2 regions of the Achromobacter sp. 2789STDY5608615 genome follow, and region 2 is predicted to be linked to the other one. Evidence: predicted binding sites of a transcription regulator. Region 2 holds the regulator's gene; the other holds the start of a gene.

Region 1 (6,919 bases), on a different contig from region 2:
TTTGCGGAAGAGTTCTCGAATTTCTTCGCGGAATTCCGGCGTCCACAGATGCGGATTTTCCAGTTTGACGGTGTTGATCAGGTCGATGCCGAAATTGCAGTGCATGGATTCATCGCGCAGGATGTACATGTACTGCTCGGCGGCGCCGGTCATCTTGTTCTGGCGACCGAGCGCCAGGATCTGCGTGAAGCCAACGTAGAAGAACAGGCCTTCCATCAGGCAAGCGAAGACGATCAGCGACTTCAGCAGCGTCTGGTCGGCCTCGGGCGTGCCCGTCTTGAAGTTGGGGTCCGCGATCGCGTCGATGAACGGGATCAGGAACTCGTCCTTGGCGCGGATGGACGGCACTTCGTTGTAAGCGTTGAAGATCTCCGCTTCGTCCAGGTCCAGGCTTTCGACGATGTATTGATAGGCGTGCGTGTGGATCGCTTCTTCGAAGGCCTGGCGCAGCAGGAACTGGCGGCATTCGGGCGCCGTGATGTGGCGGTAGGTGCCCAGCACGATGTTGTTCGCGGCCAGCGAGTCGGCCGTGACGAAGAAACCCAGGTTGCGCTTGACGATGCGGCGCTCGTCCTCGGTGAGCCCGTTCGGGTTCTTCCAGAGGGCGATGTCGCGCGACATGTTGATTTCCTGCGGCATCCAGTGGTTCGCGCACGTGGCCAGGTATTTCTCCCATGCCCACTTGTACTTGAACGGCACCAGCTGGTTGACGTCGGTCTCGCCATTGATGATGCGCTTGTCGGCAACCTTCACGCGTTGCGAGGTGGCGCTGCCGCTGGCCGTCAGGCCGGCCGCATGCTGCGGCGCGGCCGGGGTCGGCATGGCGGTGTCGCCGAACACGCCGGTCGCCGCCCGGACTTCGGGCGCAGCCTGCCCGCCCGCCGCGGGCGCGGGGGCTTGTGTAGGTTGCGTGGCGAGGGTGTCGTCTTCCCAATTAATCATGATTCATTCTCCGGAGGCGGTTTATTGGCAGGCTTCGCACTCTTCGAAGCCGGGGTCGCCCGGCCGCATGGTGCAAACCGCCCCGAGAACTTCGGGTTCCGGCAAAACAGGTGCAGCGGACACGGGGGCGGCGGTGGACTGGCCACCGGCGCTGACGGCGTTCAGTTCGCCGCCGCGTCCCGTCGACTTCTCGGCGCTGGTGGCGCCAAGGGTACGCAGGTAATAGGTCGTCTTCAGGCCACGCTTCCAAGCCAGCTTGTAGGTGTCGTCCAGCTTCTTGCCGGAGGCGCCGGCCATGTAGATGTTCAGCGACTGGGCTTGATCGATCCACTTCTGGCGACGCGAGGCGCATTCCACCAGCCAGCTCGGTTCGACTTCGAACGCGGTGGCGTAGAGTTCGCGGAGTTCGGAAGGTACGCGATCGATGCGGGACAGGCTGCCGTCGAAGTACTTGAGGTCGGCGACCATGACTTCGTCCCAGAGACCGAGTTTCTTCAGGTCACGCACGAGGTAATCGTTAACGACCGTGAACTCGCCGGAGAGATTCGATTTGACGTACAAGTTCTGGAAAGTGGGTTCGATGCACGCAGATACACCAATGATATTGGAAATAGTCGCGGTTGGGGCGATTGCGATGCAATTGGAGTTGCGCATGCCGTGTTGATTGATGCGCGCGCGCAACGCATCCCAATCGAGCGTGCTCGATTCATCGACCTCGACGTGACCACCGCGTTCGTCACGCAGCATCTTCAACGTGTCTTGCGGCAGGATGCCACGCGACCACAGCGAGCCTTCGTACGATTGATAGCGGCCACGTTCTTCAGCCAGCAGGCTCGAGGCCCAGTAGGCGTGATAGCACACGGCTTCCATCGAGGTGTCGGCGAATTCGACGGCGGCGTGCGAGGCGTACGGCACGCGCATCATCTGCAGGCAGTCCTGGAAACCCATGATGCCCATGCCCACCGGACGATGGCGCGCGTTGGAGTTGCGGGCCTTCTCGACGGCGTAGTAGTTGATGTCGATGACGTTGTCGAGCATGCGCATGGCGATGCTGACGGTGCGCTTGATCTTCTCGTGGTCGAGTTCGAAACCGCCGCCGGCGGCGGGCTTCATGTGCGCGACCAGGTTCACCGAACCCAGGTTGCAAACCGCGATTTCCGATTCGTTGGTGTTCAGCGTGATCTCGGTGCACAGGTTCGAGCTGTGGACCACACCGACGTGCTGCTGCGGCGAACGGATGTTGCACGGATCCTTGAACGTGATCCACGGGTGGCCGGTTTCGAACAGCATCGACAGCATCTTGCGCCACAGGTTCAGCGCCGGCATCTTCTTGAACAGCTTCAGGTCGCCGCTGGCAACGCGCGCTTCATAGCCGATGTAGGCTTCTTCGAAAGCCTTGCCGTACTTGTCGTGCAGGTCGGGGCAGTCGGACGGCGAGAACAGGGTCCATTCGCCGCCTTCCATGACGCGCTTCATGAACAGGTCGGGAATCCAGTTCGCCGTGTTCATGTCGTGGGTGCGACGACGCTCGTCGCCGGTGTTCTTGCGCAGTTCGAGGAATTCCTCGATGTCCAGGTGCCACGATTCCAGGTAGGTGCAGACCGCGCCCTTGCGCTTGCCGCCCTGGTTCACCGCCACGGCGGTGTCGTTGACGACCTTCAGGAACGGGACCACGCCCTGGCTTTCGCCGTTGGTGCCCTTGATGTGGCTGCGCAGCGCGCGCACCGGGGTCCAGTCGTTGCCCAGGCCGCCGGCGTACTTGGCCAGCAGCGCGTTTTCCTTGATGGCGTCGTAGATGCCTTCCAGGTCGTCGGAGACGGTGGTCAGGTAGCACGACGACAGCTGCGAGTGCAGGGTGCCCGAGTTGAACAGCGTCGGGGTCGAGCTCATGAAGTCGAACGACGACAGGATCTCGTAGAACTCGATGGCGCGGGCTTCGCGGTCGGTCTCGCGCAGCGCCAGGCCCATGGCCACGCGCATGAAGAACACCTGCGGCAGTTCGATGCGGGTGCCGCGGATGTGCAGGAAGTAGCGGTCGTACAGGGTCTGCAGGCCAAGGTAGCCGAACTGCAGGTCGCGCTTGGCGTTCAGGGCGAGGCCCAGCTTGGTCAGGTCATAGCCGGCCAGGTCGGGCGACAGCAGGCCGCCTTCGATGCCGCGGGCGATGAAGGTGGGGAAGTACTCGGCGTAGCGGGCGGCCATGCCGTCCTGCGAGACTTCTTCGCCCAGCACTTCCTTGCGGATCGTGTGCAGCAGCAGGCGGGCGGTGACCTGGCTGTAGGCCGGGTCCTTCTCGACCAGCGCGCGCGCCGACAGAATGGCGGACTTGAACACTTCGTCGACGGGGATGCCGTCGTACAGGTTCTTGACCGTTTCCTTCAGGATGGCTTCGGAGTCGATGAATTCGGCCAGGCCTTCACCGGCGGCGACGATGGTGGCGCGCAGTTCGGCGATGTCCAGCGGACGGCGGACACCCGCGTCCGTGACGTGCAGCACGTTTTCCTGCGGCGTCGTGTCGGCCTTCTGCTGGCCTTCGGCGGCCGCGGCGGCGGCGCGTTCCTGGGTGCGCTTTTCGCGGTAGAGCACGTAGGCGCGGGCGACGTCATGCTGGCCCGAGCGCATCAGGGCCAGTTCGACCTGGTCCTGGATGTCTTCGATGTGGAAGGTGCCGCCGCCCGGACGGTTGCGCACCAGCGCGTTGACGGCCTGGGTCGTCAGCTGTTCAACCAGCTCGCGCACGCGGGCCGAGGCCGCGCCCTGGCCGCCATTGACGGCCAGGAACGCCTTGGTCATGGCGATGGCGATCTTGCCGGGTTCGAACCCGACCACCGAGCCATTGCGGCGAATGATGTTGTAGCTGGCCCATTGCCCGCCATTGGCGTCGGCAGGGGAATCGGTTTGAGAGGGCGGCACGGCCGAGGGCCGGGTCACAGAGGCGATCGTAGTCTGCATGGAAGCTCCTGTGCGAAAAGCGCGTAGATAGCGACATGACGACGTCATGTCAGGTACGAAATTGGATCTTATTGAGGGGGGCGCAACGCTTGGACGGACGAATCCGTATGGCGTGGCCGACGAGTATCAGCGGTTAGGCGACCACAACATGTAGTGTAGCACCCCTCGTTGGACACTAATTCTAGTGATCGAGTACGACAGCTACAAGAAGAAGATAGGATCAGGTTCCCAAAACATTGTTACTAAATGCACTGGGCGCGCCTAGCAAGGCGCGCCCAGGAGAATGCCGCTCAGCGCGAGTGTTTATGCGGTTTTCCGCAGGGGTACATCGCGCGGGGCAGGCGCCGTATAGCTCTGCATCGAGCGGGCCAGCTCCGTCCTGTACTTCTCGACGTTCGCGGCCTTCACGTGGCCGAAGCCGCGGATGGTTTCTGCAAGGGCGGCGATTGTAGCTGCTTGCGCCAGGTTGTCGCGATTCAACCCTGCGAGCAACTGGTCTATGGTCTGGCGGTACTCGCCCACCAGCGCGCGTTCCATCTTGCGCTCGGCGGTGTGGCCGAACGGATCGAACCAGGTGCCGCGCAGGCGCTTGAAGCGGGTCAACAGCCTGAGCGCGGTCATGGTGCGCGGGCCCAGCGTCACCTTGCGCGGCACGCCGGTGCGCGGGTCCTTGCGCGCGAAGATCGGCGGCGCCATGTGGAAGCGCAGGCTGTAGTCGCCTTCGAACTGGCCCTTGAGCTGGGCCTGGAAGGCTTCGCCGGTGTAGAGGCGGGCGACTTCGTATTCGTCCTTGTAGGCCATCAGCTTGAACAGGCCGCGCGCCACCGCCATGGCCAGGCGCGGTGTCTTGGCGTCGGGCGCCAGCTCGCGTTCGCGCGCGGCGACGCGCTCGACCACGTCGCGGTAGGCCTGCGCGTAGGCGGCGTCCTGGTAGGCGGTCAGGTCGTCGACGCGGCGCGCCACGGCGCGTTCGAAGCTCTCCGGCACATGCAGTTGCACCACCTGGGCGCGCGGGCGCAGCGCGCCGTCCAGCGCGTCGGGCTGGTGCGCGGCCAGGCGGCCGCTGTCGAACGCGGCGCGGTTGGCGGCCACGGCGACGCCGTTCAGTTCGATGGCGCGGTTGATGGCGGCCTGCGACAGCGGCACGCCGCCGCGCTGCCATGCGTAGCCCAGCATGAACATGTTCGACAGGATGCTGTCGCCGAACAGGGCCAGCGCGGCTTCGTGCGCGTCGATGGCGGCGGTGTGATCGTCGCCCGCGGCATGGCGGATCTTGGCCAGCAGCGCCTCCGGCCGCATGGCGGCGTCCGGATTGCGGGTGAAATCAGACACCGGCGCGACGTAGGTGTTGACGGTGACCCGGGTGTGGCCGCGCCGCAGCGCGCCGAGCGAATCGGGCGCGACGGCGGCGACCGGGTCGCACAGGATGGCGGCGTCGGCCTGCTGCCAGTCCAGGCGCACCGGGCCGGCGGCGGCGCCCGCGGGCGCCAGGCGGATGTGGCTGACCACCGTGCCGCCCTTCTGCGCCAGGCCGGTCAGGTCCAGCACCGCGGCCGACAGGCCTTCCAGGTGCGCGGCCATCGAGACGATGGCGCCGATGGTGATGACGCCGGTGCCGCCCATGCCCGCCACCAGCAGGCGGTAGGGACGATCCAGCGCCGGCGCCTGCGGCAGCGGCAGTTGCTGGATCAGGCGCTGCAGGCGTTCCTGGTCGGCCTTGGGCGCGGCGCTCTTCCTGGGCTTGCCGCCCATGACCGAGACGAAGCTGGGGCAGAAGCCTTCGGCGCAGGAGTAGTCCTTGTTGCAGCTGGACTGATCGATGGCGCGCTTGCGGCCGTAGGGCGTTTCCAGCGGCACCACCGACAGGCAGTTCGATTTCACGCCGCAGTCGCCGCAGCCTTCGCACACGGCGCTGTTGATCAGCATGCGGCGGGCCGGGTCGGGGAACTGGTTCTTCTTGCGGCGGCGGCGCTTTTCGGCGGCGCAGGTCTGGTCGTGGATCAGCACGGTGACGCCGGGGATCTCGCGCAGTTCGCGCTGCAGGGCGTCGAGCTCGCGGCGGTGGTGTACCTTGATGCCGGCGCCCAGGTCCACGCCCTGGTATTTCTCGGGCTCGTCGCTGGTGACGACGATGCGGGCAACGTTCTCGCCGCGCAGCTGCTGGCAGATCTGCGGCACCGATATCGGACCATCCACCGGCTGGCCGCCGGTCATGGCGACGGCGTCGTTGAACAGGATCTTGTAGGTGATGTTGGCCTTGGCGGCCACGGCCTGGCGGATCGCCAGGTAGCCGGAGTGGTAGTAGGTGCCTTCCCCCATGTTCTGGAAGATGTGCGGCATCTTGGTGTAGCGCGACAGGCCGATCCAGTCGACCCCTTCGCCGCCCATCTGGGTCAGGCCGCCGGTGTCGCGGTCCATCCAGGCGGCCATGTAGTGGCAGCCCACGCCCGACAGCGCCTGGCTGCCTTCCGGCACCTTGGTCGAGGTGCTGTGCGGACAGCCGGAACAGAAGTAGGGGCGGCGGCGCATGCCGTCGGCGTCGTTGGACAGCATGTCCTGGCAGTCGAAGGTGGCCAGGTCGATGCCGGGCTGCAGGCCGGCGGCGCGCGACAGCCACTGGGCCAGCGGCCGCGCCAGCAGCGACGGGCGCAACTGGCCGGCGGACGGCACCAGCGCTTCGCCGTCGAAACCCTTCTTGCCGACCACGGTGGCGCGCTCGGGCAGGTTGAACAGCAGGTCCTTGAGCTGGGTCTCGACGACGGCGCCTTTTTCCTCGATCACGAGGATGTGCGAGAGGCCGAGCGCGAAATCGAGCATGCGCTCGGCGTCCAGCGGCCAGGTCAGGCCGGGCTTGTAGATGCGCACCGGCGCGTTGGCGGTGACGGTGTCCACGCCCAGGCGCGACAGCGCTTCCATGGCGTCCAGGTGGGCCTTGCCGACGGTGACGATGCCGACGGTGGCCTTGGGCGCCGGACAGGTGAGGCGGTCGATGCTGTGGCGGCGGGCGAAGGCGGCGACGGCCTTC
Region 2 (6,919 bases):
TCAATGGCGACCGGGTCGAAGACAAATCGTTGCAACTGCCTGCCGGGACTTACGTCGTCCAGGTGGGCAAGCGCAAGTTCGCGCGTGTTAAGTTGAACCCATAATCGCGAAGATTTTGATACGCTGGAGGGACGTTCAAGGCTGGAATGCCTTCGCAGCACTTCAAGGAGCACGACATGAAACTTTCGAGTTTGTCTTTTTCCGATCACGAGTCGATTCCGGAGCGCTACGCCTTCGGCAAGATCGATGCGCAATCGCACGTCGCGCTGGCTGACAACTTCAACCCGCAGTTTTCCTGGGACGACGTCCCGGCGGGCACGCAGTCGTTCGCCTTGATCTGCCACGACCCGGACGTTCCGTCCAAGCCCGACGACGTCAACCAGGAGGGCCGCGAAGTCCCGGCCGACCTGCCGCGGGTGGATTTCTTCCACTGGGTGCTGGTGGATCTGGCCGCCGACATGCGCGAGATCGACGAAGGCGCCTTTTCCAGCGGCATCACGCCGCGCGGCAAGGGCGGCCCGCTGGCGCCGCTGGATGCCCGCCAGGGCATCAACTCGTACTCGTCCTGGTTCGCCAACGACCACGACATGAGCGGCGACTATTTCGGCTACGACGGCCCGTGCCCGCCCTGGAACGACGCGCTGGTGCACCGTTACGTGTTCACGCTGTACGCGCTGGACGTCCACACGTTGAACCTGCAAGGGGCGTTCACTGGCGAAGACGCGCTGCGCGCCATCCAGAAGCACGTGCTGGCGCAGGCGTCGCTGACGGGCACCTACACGCTCAACCCGGCGCTGGCGCCCAAGCAGATCGGCGCGACCTCCGCGTCCTGATCGCCGCGATCAGCAAAAAGGGCCGCATCAATGCGGCCCTTTTTTTATTTCCGGCGCATTCGCCGGACGCGCCGCGCCCTCAGACGCCGGCGCGCTTCAGGCGCAACAATGCCACGCCGAAGGCGACGAACACCGAACCCACGGCCCGGTTGATCCAGCGCACCGCGCGCGGCTGCTGGAACAGGCGGCGGGCACGGCGTGCCAGCAGGCCGTAGGCCAGCAGCGAGGGCAGCGACAGGCCCATGAAGATGCCCGTCAGGATGAAGAACTGCGGCAGCAGCGGTTCGGCCGCGTTCAGGAACTGCGGGAACAGCGCGGTGAAGAACAGGATGGGCTTGGGATTCAGGCCGGCCACGAAGGTCGCTTCGAGATACAGCGCCAGCGCGCCGCGCGGCGGGCGGCCGGCGCTGTCGGGCGGCGGCGCGGCCACGCTGCTGCGGCCCAGCAGGTGGCGCAGGCCCAGGTAGATCAGGTAGGCGGCGCCGGCGATCTTGAGCGCGGCGAACAGCAGGGCGGACGATTGCAGCACCACGCCCAGGCCCAGCATGGCGGCGGCGGACAGCAGGAACAGGCCGGTGACATTGCCCAGCGACGATGGCAGCACCGCGCGCAGGCCGCCGGCGGCGCCGTTGCGCATGGCCAGGATGCTGGCGGGGCCGGGGGTGACGACGCTGACGGCGGCGACCAGGGTGTACGCGACCAAAGTCTGGGTTTGCATGAAAGTTTCTCAAGTCGGGTTGAGCGCGTTTTCCAGCCATGGACGGATGCCGGAATTTTCGCGCCCTTGGCGGGAATTTTGCCGCCATTCGGGGCATTTTGGCGACAGGGGAAGCGGCGGTACGCGGTAAACTATTCGTCATTATCCGGGTTTACCCACCCGGGCGCAGTTTCCTCCTCTCTTACCGCCTCAGGAACCCCCCGTCATGTTTGACCGCAACCTCACCCTCTCCAAGGCTGACCCGGACGTCTGGGCCGCCATCCAGAAGGAAGACGTTCGCCAGGAACAGCACATCGAGCTGATCGCTTCGGAGAACTACGCCAGCCCGGCCGTCATGGAAGCCCAGGGCACGCAGCTCACGAACAAGTACGCCGAAGGCTACCCGGGCAAGCGCTACTACGGCGGTTGCGAATACGTCGACGTGGTCGAGCAGCTGGCCATCGACCGCCTGAAGCAGATCTTCGGCGCCGAAGCCGCCAACGTGCAGCCCAACTCGGGTTCGCAGGCCAACCAGGGCGTGTACATGGCCGTCCTGAAGCCGGGCGACACCGTGCTGGGCATGAGCCTGGCCGAAGGCGGCCACCTGACGCACGGCGCGTCGGTCAACGCCTCGGGCAAGCTGTACAACTTCATCTCGTACGGCCTGGACGAAAACGAAGTCCTGAACTACGCCCAGGTCGAACAGCTGGCCAAGGAACACAAGCCCAAGCTGATCGTCGCCGGCGCCTCGGCCTACGCCCTGCACATCGACTTCGAGCGCATGGCCCGCATCGCCCACGACAACGGCGCGCTGTTCATGGTCGACATCGCCCACTACGCCGGCCTGGTGGCCGGCGGCGCCTACCCCAACCCGGTGCCGCACGCCGACTTCGTCACCTCGACCACGCACAAGTCGCTGCGCGGCCCGCGCGGCGGCGTCATCATGATGAAGGCCGAGTACGAGAAGATCGTCAATTCGGCCATCTTCCCCGGCATCCAGGGCGGTCCGCTGATGCACGTCATCGCCGGCAAGGCGGTGGCCTTCAAGGAAGCGCTGGAACCCGAATTCAAGACCTACGCGCAGCAAGTGGTCAAGAACGCCAAGGTGCTGGCCGACACGCTGGTCAAGCGTGGCCTGCGCATCGTCTCGGGCCGCACCGAAAGCCACGTCATGCTGGTGGACCTGCGCTCCAAGGGCATCACGGGCAAGGAAGCCGAAGCCGTGCTGGGCCAGGCCCACATCACGGTCAACAAGAACGCCATCCCGAACGATCCGGAAAAGCCCTTCGTGACCAGCGGCATCCGCCTGGGCACCCCGGCCATGACCACCCGCGGCTTCACCGAAGCCGAGGCCGAGCTGACCGCCAACCTGATCGCCGACGTGCTGGACAACCCGCGCGACGAAGCCAACATCGCCGCCGTGCGCGCCAAGGTCAACGAACTGACCTCGCGCCTGCCGGTGTACGGCAAGAAGTAATGCGACGGCGGATTTTTTCCGCCCGCATGTGACACGGACGGCTCCGCAAGGGGCCGTCCTTTTGTTTTCAGGCCAATGGCGCTTGCGCGCCGGCGGTCATCGTGGCAAAAATATTAGGGACGAATTTGTCATAGTCGACGCGGACAGACTGTCGCATCGTTACAATATCGGCGAATTATTGCTTTCCGTGTTTTCAGGGATCACACATGCGGTGTCCATTTTGCGGCAATTCCGAAACGCAGGTCGTCGACAGCCGTGTCTCGGAAGAGGGCGATGCGATCCGCCGCCGGCGTCGCTGCCAGTCCTGTGACAAGCGCTTCACCACCTACGAGCGGGTGGAGTTGGCGCTGCCTTCCGTGGTCAAGCGCAACGGCAGCCGCAGCGACTACGATCCCGCCAAGCTGCGCGCCAGTCTGAGCCTGGCGCTGCGCAAGCGCCCGGTCAGCACCGAGGACGTGGACGCGGCCGTGGCCCGCATCGAGGAACAACTGCTGGCCAGCGGCCTGCGCGAAGTGGCTTCCGGGCACATCGGCGAACTGGTCATGAACGAGCTGCGCAAGCTCGACAAGGTGGCCTACGTGCGCTTCGCCTCGGTCTACAAGAGCTTCGAGGACATCGGCGAATTCGTCGAGGCGATCCGCGAGATGCAGGGACCGGTGCTGCCCGGCAAGCTGCGCAAGGAATGAGGCCGCGGCCCGGCCTGTCGGCCGCCGCCGTCGCGCTAGCGGCGGGCAGCCGCCCGGCGCGTCAAAGCGCCACCGTCCGCGCCATGCTGGGCGTCTGCGGCTGGAACCGGCGCCACACGCGGCGCAGATGCTGGGCCGAGCCGAAGCCGGATTTCTCCGCCACCAACTCCAGGTTCAAGCGGGTCTCGCGCAGCATGTCGCGCGCCAGCGCCACGCGTATCTGATACAGGTAGTCCATCGGCGTGCAGCCGGCATGCTCGCGGAACAGCCGCGTCAGGTGGCGGGCGCTGGTGTGGGCCTGCTCGGCCAGCGATTGCGCCGACCAGGGCGCCGCGGGGTTGCGCACCACCGCGTCCTGCACCCGGTGCACGCCCGGATGCATGTGGTTGCGGTGCTCCAGCCAGGGTGACAGCGCCGAGTCGGTGCCGGCGCGGCGCTGGTACACCACCATGTCGCGCGCCACTTCGCTGGCCACGCGCGGGCCGCAATGGCGCGCCACCATGTGCAGCGCCAGGTCGATGCCGGCGGTGATGCCGGCGCTGCTGACCAGGTTGCCGTCTTCCACGAAGATGCGGTTGTCGTGCAGCCGGGCGCTGGGATCCAGGTCGGCCAGCTGCGCCAGGCAGCTGTGGTGCGTGGTGCAGTCGCGCTGGCGCGTCAGGCCTGCCGCGGCGGCGAACAGGGCGCCGGCGCAGACGGTCATCAGGGTGAAGCCGTCGGCCGGATGGCGCGCCGCCAGCCAGTCGATGATGACGCGGGCCTCGGGCTCATCCAGGCGGATGTGCTTGCCGACCACGCCGGACACGATCACCAGCGCCTCGGGCGGCAGTTTCTCGGGCAGCGGCTGGATCCGGGCCAGGTGCAGGCCGGGAATGCCGCTTTCGACTTCGGTCGACGGGCCGCAGAAATGCTGCGAGAAGGCGTCCGGGCACAGCTTGTTGGCGACCCGGAAGGCCTCGGCCGGCCCGGCCACGTCGAGCAGCACGATTCCCCTGGGCAATACGAAGTGCACGGGAATCATGGCTGGTCGCCTTATTGCGCGTCCGCGAAGACGTCGGCGGCGCGGGCGATGCGGGCGAAGCGGCCCTGCAGCACCAGCTCGGCGGCGTCGCGGATCTCGGCCGGCGTGTAGTGCTTGCCGGACGGGCTCTGCATCGCGAAGGTCAGCGTGGCGTCGGTCGGGAACACCACCTTGAAGCCGTCGTCGCTGGCGTGGCGGGTGGTGGTTTCGCAGCACTGTTCGGTGCGGATGCCGCTGACGATGACGCCTTCGATGCCGTGCTTGCGCAGCCATTCCTGCAGCGTGGCGCCGTCGGCGTCCTTGGCGTAGAGCGAGGAATGCACGGTCTTGTGGAACACGGCGTCGGGGGCGATGCGCAGTTCCTTCAGCGTCTTGACGTGGCCGGAGGCCAGCGAAAACGGGTTGGCCGGGTCGTTGGCGGCGCTGATGTGGAACACCTGCAGCACCGGGATGTCGCGGGCGCGGGCGGCGTCGATCAGGCCCTGCAGTTGCGAGACGAATGCCGGGTATTCCGATTCGTCCCAAAACGGACGCTGGCGGAAGGAATCCTGGACGTCGATGACGATCAATGCTTGTTTCATGGCGGCGGGCTCCGTGCCGTGGGATTTCAGGAGGTACGTGGCGTATTGTGTGCCTGCCCCGGCTCCCGGGCGAGGCCGTCTCCAGACCTGCGTCGGCCTAAAACGGACATCCATTTCAGGCCGCTGCGGCCATCATAGCGCCTCCGCCGGCGCCGGCGGGCGCGGCGTGCCGCGGGCCCGCCGCGGACATACAATTTGGCCATGATGATGAATTCCAGCCCGACCCCCGGCCAAGCCGACGACCTGTCCTGGATGCGGCGCGCCCTGGCCCTGGCGCAGACCGTCATGTATTCGACCGCGCCCAACCCGCGCGTGGGCTGCGTGATCGTGCGCGACGGCCGGGTGCTGGGCGAGGGCGCGACCCAGCCGCCCGGCGGCCCGCATGCCGAAGTCTGCGCGCTGCGCGATGCCCAGGCGCGCGGCGAATCGGTGGCGGGCGCCACCGTCTACGTCACGCTGGAACCCTGCAGTCATTTCGGCCGCACGCCGCCGTGCGTGGATGCGCTGCTGGCGGCCGCGCCGGCGCGCGTGGTGGTGGCGATCGGCGATCCCAATCCGCTGGTCAACGGCAAGGGCCTGGCGCGGCTGCGCGAGGCCGGCATCGCCGTCACCACCGGCATCTGCCGCGAAGAGGCGCTGGCCCTGAACGCGGGCTTCATTTCGCGCATGAGCCGCGGGCTGCCCTGGACCTGGCTCAAGATGGCGGCGTCGCTGGACGGCCGCAGCGCGCTGCATAACGGCCTGTCGCAATGGATCACCGGCCCGGAGGCGCGCGCCGACGGCCATCGCTGGCGCGCCCGCAGCTGCGTGGTGCTGACCGGCATCGGCACCGTGCTCAAGGATGATCCGCAATTGACCGTGCGCAGCGTCGAGACGCCGCGCCAGCCGCGCCGGGCGGTGGTCGACGGCCGCTTCGAGATTCCCGAGGACGCGCGCCTGTTCGACGGCGGCGAGGTCATCGTGTTCACGGCCCGCGCCGACGCCGCCAAGCAGGCGCGGCTGGAGGCCAGGAACGTGCGGGTGGTGGCGCTGCCCGCCGAGACGCCCGACCGGGTCGACCTGCCGGCCATGATGCGCTGGTTCGCCGCGCAGCAGTTCAACGAAGTCCACGTCGAGGCCGGCGCCGGCCTGAGCGGCGCGCTGGTCGCGGCCGGCTGCATCGATGAGCTGCTTATCTATATGGCGCCGATGCTGCTGGGCGACGCCGCCGGCGTGGTCAAGCTGCCCATGCTGGAACGGCTGGACGCCGCTCCGCGCTACGAATTCATCGAGGCGGAGCGGGTGGCGGCCGACCTGCGCCTGCGCGCCCGGGTGCCGGAGCACTGGCGAGGGTTGCTGCGGCGGGTCGAGTTGCCCGCCGCCGGGACGCCGTAGCGCCCGTGCGGGGCGCTTTTTACGCCAACGGATCCTGGCGTTTCTTGCCGTTGCCGGCCGGCGCGCCATTGCGCCAGGCCCACAGGCCGGCGCCAAGCGCCGCCAGCGCCAGCAGGCCGGCGGCCAGCAACACGCCCGGATGCTGCTTGCGGACACGTTCCCAGGCCTTCCATGCCTGGATATAGTGAAAGCGCGAAGCCGACTGGAAGTCCGGTTCCGGGCATTCGCGGCCGAACGTGCCGCTGAAGGG

The links. The regulator NrdR, encoded in region 2, represses ribonucleotide reductase genes. The targets are predictions, from matches to a motif close to CACNANATNTNGTG.
Region 1: AOZ49_RS24710 (ribonucleoside-diphosphate reductase subunit alpha) is a predicted target of NrdR. The motif match lies at 4,037-4,050, and genes of this name have one in related genera.

What each region holds. Positions count from the first base shown of each region.
Region 1 is NZ_CYTY01000036.1:23,451-30,369, reverse strand. It holds gene AOZ49_RS24715 (ribonucleotide-diphosphate reductase subunit beta) at 1-942, opposite strand, end outside; gene AOZ49_RS24710 (ribonucleoside-diphosphate reductase subunit alpha) at 964-3,894, opposite strand; gene AOZ49_RS24705 (indolepyruvate ferredoxin oxidoreductase family protein) at 4,198-6,919, opposite strand, start outside.
Region 2 is NZ_CYTY01000017.1:7,781-14,699, forward strand. It holds gene tyrS (tyrosine--tRNA ligase) at 1-104, shown strand, start outside; gene AOZ49_RS16225 (YbhB/YbcL family Raf kinase inhibitor-like protein) at 177-833, shown strand; gene AOZ49_RS16230 (LysE family translocator) at 913-1,551, opposite strand; gene glyA (serine hydroxymethyltransferase) at 1,757-3,007, shown strand; gene nrdR (transcriptional regulator NrdR) at 3,214-3,693, shown strand; gene AOZ49_RS16245 (GlxA family transcriptional regulator) at 3,755-4,714, opposite strand; gene AOZ49_RS16250 (cysteine hydrolase family protein) at 4,726-5,295, opposite strand; gene ribD (bifunctional diaminohydroxyphosphoribosylaminopyrimidine deaminase/5-amino-6-(5-phosphoribosylamino)uracil reductase RibD) at 5,500-6,669, shown strand; gene AOZ49_RS16260 (hypothetical protein) at 6,689-6,919, opposite strand, start outside.